Linked DNA regions of Prochlorococcus marinus CUG1417. The protein of the gene in region 1 interacts with the protein of each later gene in a pairwise test. Links are inferred from orthologs where the notes say so. Each region holds a gene or a part of one and is shown on either strand. Other genes may lie near its edges.

Region 1 (3,152 bases):
TTAAAATGCTTTAAATGATGAGAAATACCTCCAATGTGATCTTCATGCCCGTGAGTGACAATCATTCCTTTTATTCTTCTTTGATTTTCTTTTAAAAAAGTTGTATCTGGCATAACAACGTTTACGCCATGCATACCATCAGATGGGAAAGCTAGGCCAGCATCAACAAGCATTAATTCATCACCATATTCAAAAACGCAAGTGTTTTTTCCTATTTCATGTAGTCCTCCAAGAGGTATTACTCTTAGAGATGGCGTATTACTTTTAGATCTAGATGAATCATGAATAGATCTATTTACAGGTGAATTTGTACTTGATTGCATAATTTTGAAATTTATGAAGGCCTGCTTGTAATCAAATAAGGTTTATTTAAATTTAATTATCAAGTTAAATATAATCCCTATTATAGGGAATTCAGGATAAAAGATAGTTGCTTTTTCATGTCATTGGTTAAAGGTGACAAAGGACTTCTAGGATTACCTACATCCCATCCCATTAGCTCCAAAGCAGCCTTAATTGGGATTGGATTAGTAGTCATAAAGAGTGCTTTGAAAAGAGGCTGAAGTTTTTCATGAATAGCAAGAGCATTGGAAACTTTTCCACTTTGAAAAGAATGAATCATTTCTTTTAATTGCAATCCAACTAAATGACTTGCAACACTTACTACTCCTACAGCACCTACAGATAACATTGGAAGCAACAATGAATCGTCGCCACTATATACAGAGAGTTCGGAGCCACAAATAGCTCTTAGTTCTGTTACTTCTTCTATTCTACCGCTTGCAGCTTTAATACTGAGAATATTTGAAAAATCCATAAGTTTCTTCACAGTATCAGGTAATAAATTGCATCCAGTCCTGCCAGGAATGTTGTAGAGCATAAGAGGCAAATCCTTTGCAGATTTAGCAATAGAACTGAAATGTTTATAAAGACCTTCTTGAGGCGGCTTATTGTAATAAGGAACAACGACCAAAGCACCGTCGGCACCAGAATCGTAAGCTTTTTTTGTAGCTTCCACAGCTTCGCTTGTACAATTGCTACCAGTGCCAACTATTACTTTACAGCTTGCATGCAAAGATCCTTTTACCGCAATAAATAAATCATGCTGTTCCGCCCATGAAAGAGTCGGAGATTCTCCAGTAGTACCACACAACACAATTCCATCAGAACCGTTCTCAAAAAGATAATTTGAAAGTTTTATAGCTAGTTCATAATCTACATCTCCATTCTCAGTGAATGGAGTAACCATTGCAGTCAATATTCTTCCAAATAGTGGATTATTACACTCAGTTTTGTCTGTAATCATTTTTTTGGAATTAATAACTCAGCTATTTGAACAGCATTCAGAGCTGCTCCTTTTCTTATTTGATCTCCACATAACCATAATTCTAATCCATGAGGCTGACTTATATCAGTTCTTAGCCTGCCAACAGCAACATTATCCCTTCCCATAACGTCATTTGGCATAGGAAATCTATTATTTTTGTAATCCTCAATAACTTCAATTCCAGGAGATTTTTTTAATTCTTCAAGAGCATCTTTAGGCTCAACTACATCGGCAAATTCAATATTGATCGATTCAGAATGTGCTCTCAGTACTGGGACTCGAACACATGTAGCAGAGAGCTTCAACTCAGCAATATTTAATATTTTCCTTGTCTCATTAACCATTTTCATCTCTTCTTCGCAGTAATTATTTGAAAGCATAGGAGAATTATGTAAAAACAAATTAAAAGCAAGGGAGTATGGCAAAACTTCACTTTTTTGAGGATTTCCTTGAAGATATTGTTCAGTTAAAAGTTTTAGTTCCTCCATCGCTAGTTGGCCTGCACCACTGACAGATTGATATGTTGAGACAATAACTCTTTGAATAGTCGAAAGTTTGTTTAATGGAGCTAAAACTAATGTCAACAAAATGGTAGTGCAGTTTGGATTCGCTATTACCCCATCATGATTAAGTACGTCACTAGCATTAACTTCTGGGACTATAAGAGGAACGTTCTTATCTAATCTGAAAGCACTTGAATTATCTATCAGTAAAGCATTTTGTTCAATAATGGTAGACAACCATTTTTTTGAAATACTTCCGCCAGCTGAAGCCAAAACTAAATCAAGATTCTTGAATTCTTCCTTAGTTGTTTTTTTTGTAACTAATTCTTCATCTTTCCAAATAATTTTTTTTCCTTCTGACCGCTCTGATGAAAGCAAGACCAATTCTGATATTGGGAAATCACGTTGTTCAAGAATTTTTAGCAATTCAGATCCCACAGCACCTGAAGAACCTAAAACAGCAACTTTTAATGGCCTATTAGGCAAATACGGAGATTGTCTCACACTTTAAAATAATTTTTATCAATAGATTTACTATTTTTTTACTTTATCAAAAAATTAACTTTCAAGGAAATCACATAATGTGAAATAATTAAGATTCGGCTCATAGTAATAACTTAGAAAAACATGGCTAAAGATGCACTAATAGTCAAAACAACACCTCTTCCTCAAAGTAGAATTTCATTCGAATTAGAAATACCATCTGAGACATGCAAAACGTGTGTAAATGAAACAATCAGTTCTATCAGTCGTTCAGCTAAAATTCCGGGATTTAGACTTGGTAAGATTCCTAAACAAGTCTTAATTCAAAGAATTGGCATCACACAATTACATGCTTCTGCTCTGGAAAAAATTATTGATAAATCATGGCAAGAAGCGTTAAAAATAAAATCTATAGAGCCACTAAGTGAGCCAGAATTGGTAGATGGATTTGAATCTTTACTTGCAAAGTTTAGTCCTGAAAAATCACTTAAAGTTACTCTTCAAACTGATGTTGCCCCAGAATTAAAACTTAAAAAATCCAAAGGACTAAGTATTGAAATATCAAAGACAAAGTTTGATCCCAAGTCAATAGATGAAGCGCTAGAAAAATCTAGAAATCAGTTTGCAAACATTATTCCAGTTACCAATAGAGCAGCAAAATTAGGAGATATTGCTGTAGTTAGTTTCAAAGGAAAATATAAAGATTCTGGTAAAGAGATTGATGGTGGAACAAGTGAATCAATGGATCTTGAGTTAGAAAAGAACAAAATGATCCCTGGTTTCGTTGAAGGAATCGTAAAGATGAAAATTGGTGATACTAAAACACTTAACCTTAAATT
Region 2 (3,324 bases), on another replicon or contig:
TCCGATAAAACCCATCTTCTTGTTTTTCTACTAAAGCATTTGTTAAATCTCTCGCAATGAAACCAATACCAGCGTTTATTCCGTTTACAGCTAAAAGCATTAATACAATTATCGCAAGGAATAACCAATGCAACCATCTACGGTTTTTTAATTGACGTCTTAAGCTAAAAAAGCTCCCTGATCCAATTAGAAATAAGGCAGAGAAAAGTAATCCCCAGCTTCCAGCCCATATTGAATTGACAGTACTTACTACACCTCCAAAATACTTTTCAAGAAAAATTGGTTGAAAGCTTTCAAAAAAACTGATAATTCCTGTAAGACCAACAAGTACTACTCCACCAACGCAAAATAAAAGAGAAATCAAAAGCCATATGAATTGAAATCCATTACATTGGTCTATGGGAAGAAAAAAAGGCTGAGATAACTTCCTTAATTTTTGTAATTGGTAAAGTATTTTGGATCTATTATTAACTGCTTTATTCATCACTAGACAGGTTTTATAAGGTAAATTATAACTTTTAGCAGTCTATTGACCAAAACCAATAAATGAAAGTGCCCAGTCAGGTAAATTTAAGTAATGCATTATTGTTGTATCGAATTTATGAACCTTTGGAAAAGATTTATCTAATACCCACCATAAAAGAAAGGGTAGATTAAATAAAATTTGTAATTGCCATTTATAAGTTAAAACTCTCCAAATTTTAATTAACTTAGTTTTGAGTGAATCGTCTAGCTCTTCCCAATTTTTTGATATTAAATTGAATAAGTTGTTAGATTTTGTATTTAAGGAATCTGGTGTATTCATTTTGTTTTTTCTTATTTATAACCCATAAACACTTCTTTCGAGAGTTTTAACCTGGGGGCCAATTCATTTTTCTTCCAGATAAAAAATGAATATGTAAATGAAAAACTGTTTGCCCCGATTCTGATCCAGTATTAATAACTGTTCTCCAATTAGTTAAATTTTTTGATTTAGCTATTTTGCTACCAACAAAAAGTAAATGCCCTAATAAATTTGCATCTTCTTCAATACAATCTAATAAACTAACAATTGGCTTTTTGGGAATCACTAAAAAATGTACTGGTGCTTGCGCTTGTATATCATTAAACGCAATACATAACTCATCTTCATAAAGCTTATCGCAGGGTATTTCTTTATTAATTATTTTTTGAAATATTGTAGTTTCTGTCATTAGATTAATTAATAGAAATTACGTCTTTTTCGTTAAACCCTTCCTTTATAAGTTCTTTGTTCAAATCATCTTTTGATGTAACTCTATCAACAAATAATATTCCGTTTAAATGATCCAATTCGTGTTGAATACACCTCGCTAGAAGTCCATCTGCTTTCATTTTACGTGGTCTCCCCATTTCATCTCTAAATTTTAATTTTATAGTTGAAGGTCTTACTACATTCAAATAGACGCCAGGTATACTCAAGCAGCCTTCTTCGTATGAATTAAGAGTTGTTCCAAAGTCTGTAATTTCTGGATTAATTAATATTAGAGGTTCTGCTGCTGAATCTTCAAAATTTACATCTATAACAAGAAGCTCTTTGTTGATACCAATTTGAGGTGCGGCAAGTCCAATTCCTTTAGCTGCATACATGCTTTGAAGCATTTCTCTAGCAAGTTTTCTGATTGATTCGTCAACCTTAGTTATTCTTTTAGAATTTTGTCTTAATACATCATCACCAAGTTTATAAATGTCTAGAGATGGCTTACCTGTTTGTTCTTTTGAAATTTTTTCTGAGCTTCCATTTGTTCTTGACTTTTTTGCAAGTTGTGAAAAATGGTTTGCCACGTTAAAAAGTTTTTAATTAAGAGTTTAGCTATAAAAATATTAGCACTTTAATTTACTTTCTTTATAGTTTTTTAAATGAGTAATGATGATAAGTTAAAAGTTAGGCAAACTGAATCTAAAAAAAAAGCTTTTAAGGAATTAACTATTATTAGGGATATCATTTTTTGGATTGATGTTGTTGGTGAAGGTCAAAATGAAAATGCCATTTTTGCAAGACCATTTAATGACAAAGGAGCGTTTCCTCAGAAATTAACAAGCAAAAAATATAATATTAAAAATAATTTTCATGGATATGGTGGTAAATCTTATAAATGTATAAATTTTAAAAATAATTTTTATTTGATATGGATAGATCAGATTACCAAGGCAGTATGGTTTCAAATTTTTAAAGAGGCAACGTCAACTTATAGAAGCCAAAATAAATATCTCGTTTCAATTCAAGAACCTAAGCAACTCTCTAAATCAATTGATGGAAATTTTGATTCTTCATTTGTCATTTCTGAAAAAAATGTATTGTATGGTATTTGCGAAATAAATAATAGAGATTATTTATTTTCTTTAAATTTAAAAAAAACTAAACAAGATATTAATCAAATAAAAAAATTTAAAAATTTTGCTGGAGAATTATCTTCTAATACATCTGCTAACTTACTTTCTTGGATAGAGTGGGATACTCCTTATATGCCCTGGGAGAAAAATGAGCTGTTTTTTGCTCAAATAAATTTAGATGGCAAGATACAAAAAATAAAAAAATTCAAAAATAACTTGATAAATTCCAAAAAAAACGTTTCTTTTTTTCAACCCTATTGGATAAGTGAAACACATTTGGTATGTTCTGAAGATAGTTCTGGATGGTGGAACTTATTGTTTTTAGATGTTAGTGAAATTGAGAATATTTTTATTAAGAAAAGAGTAGAGAGAGACTTGATTGAATATGGAGCACCACAATGGGTAACTGGAATAACATTCTTTTCAGGGAATATAAAAAATTTATTTTGCTTAGCAAAAAAAGAAAATAATTTAATAGTGGAACAATATAAAGATCTTGAATTTGTTAAAGAATTTTCTACTCCTTTTACCTCAATAAGTGATTTCAGTGTTTTTCAGGAAAAAGTTCTTTTTAAAGGTTATGGATCTGATTTTTTTGGAATTGTATTTGAAATTGATTTTGCAAAAAAAGTTTTATCAAATTTTTCTGAGCAGATATTTTTTGATCATATAAAAGATTGTTCAAAACCTGAAACATTTTGGTTTAAAGGTTTTGAGGCTCAATCTACCCATTCTTTTCTTTATAAGCCGCTTGTTGAAAAATTTAGAAAGCCACCGCTCCTTGTTAGAGCACATAGCGGACCAACTTCATGTTTTGATGGATCATATAATTCTGAAGTTCAATATTGGACATCTAAAGGATTTTTTGTTGCTGAAGTCAATTATGGAGGATCATCAGGATTTGGCAAAGCATATAGAGAGAGGTTGAATTATAAATGGGGTATTGTTGATTCTTATGATTGCAAAGCACTA

The links.
Region 2: the proteins of HA140_RS09035 (region 1) and def interact in binary tests that used the Escherichia coli proteins (3 or more experiments, as listed by UniProt). The link is inferred for Prochlorococcus marinus CUG1417 from one-to-one orthologs.

The regions. Positions count from the first base shown.
Region 1 is NZ_JAAORN010000002.1:536,915-540,066, forward strand. The notes cover bases 319-3,133. They hold HA140_RS09035 (aspartate-semialdehyde dehydrogenase), read right to left. Parts: upstream 2,335-3,133; coding sequence 1,303-2,334; downstream 319-1,302. Other genes in these bases: HA140_RS09025 (ribonuclease J), read right to left, coding at 319-323; dapA (4-hydroxy-tetrahydrodipicolinate synthase), read right to left, coding at 404-1,306; tig (trigger factor), read left to right, coding at 2,458-3,133. Also shown: more of HA140_RS09025, read right to left, coding at 1-318; more of tig, read left to right, coding at 3,134-3,152.
Region 2 is NZ_JAAORN010000001.1:71,019-74,342, forward strand. Bases 1-2,987 are described here. They hold def (peptide deformylase), read right to left. Parts: upstream 1,804-2,987; coding sequence 1,198-1,803; downstream 1-1,197. Other genes in these bases: HA140_RS00350 (ABC transporter ATP-binding protein/permease), read right to left, coding at 1-484; HA140_RS00355 (hypothetical protein), read right to left, coding at 527-805; HA140_RS00360 (histidine triad nucleotide-binding protein), read right to left, coding at 852-1,193; HA140_RS00370 (alpha/beta hydrolase family protein), read left to right, coding at 1,879-2,987. Outside these bases: more of HA140_RS00370, read left to right, coding at 2,988-3,324. UniProt on the Escherichia coli protein: Removes the formyl group from the N-terminal Met of newly synthesized proteins. Requires at least a dipeptide for an efficient rate of reaction. N-terminal L-methionine is a prerequisite for activity but the enzyme has broad specificity at other positions.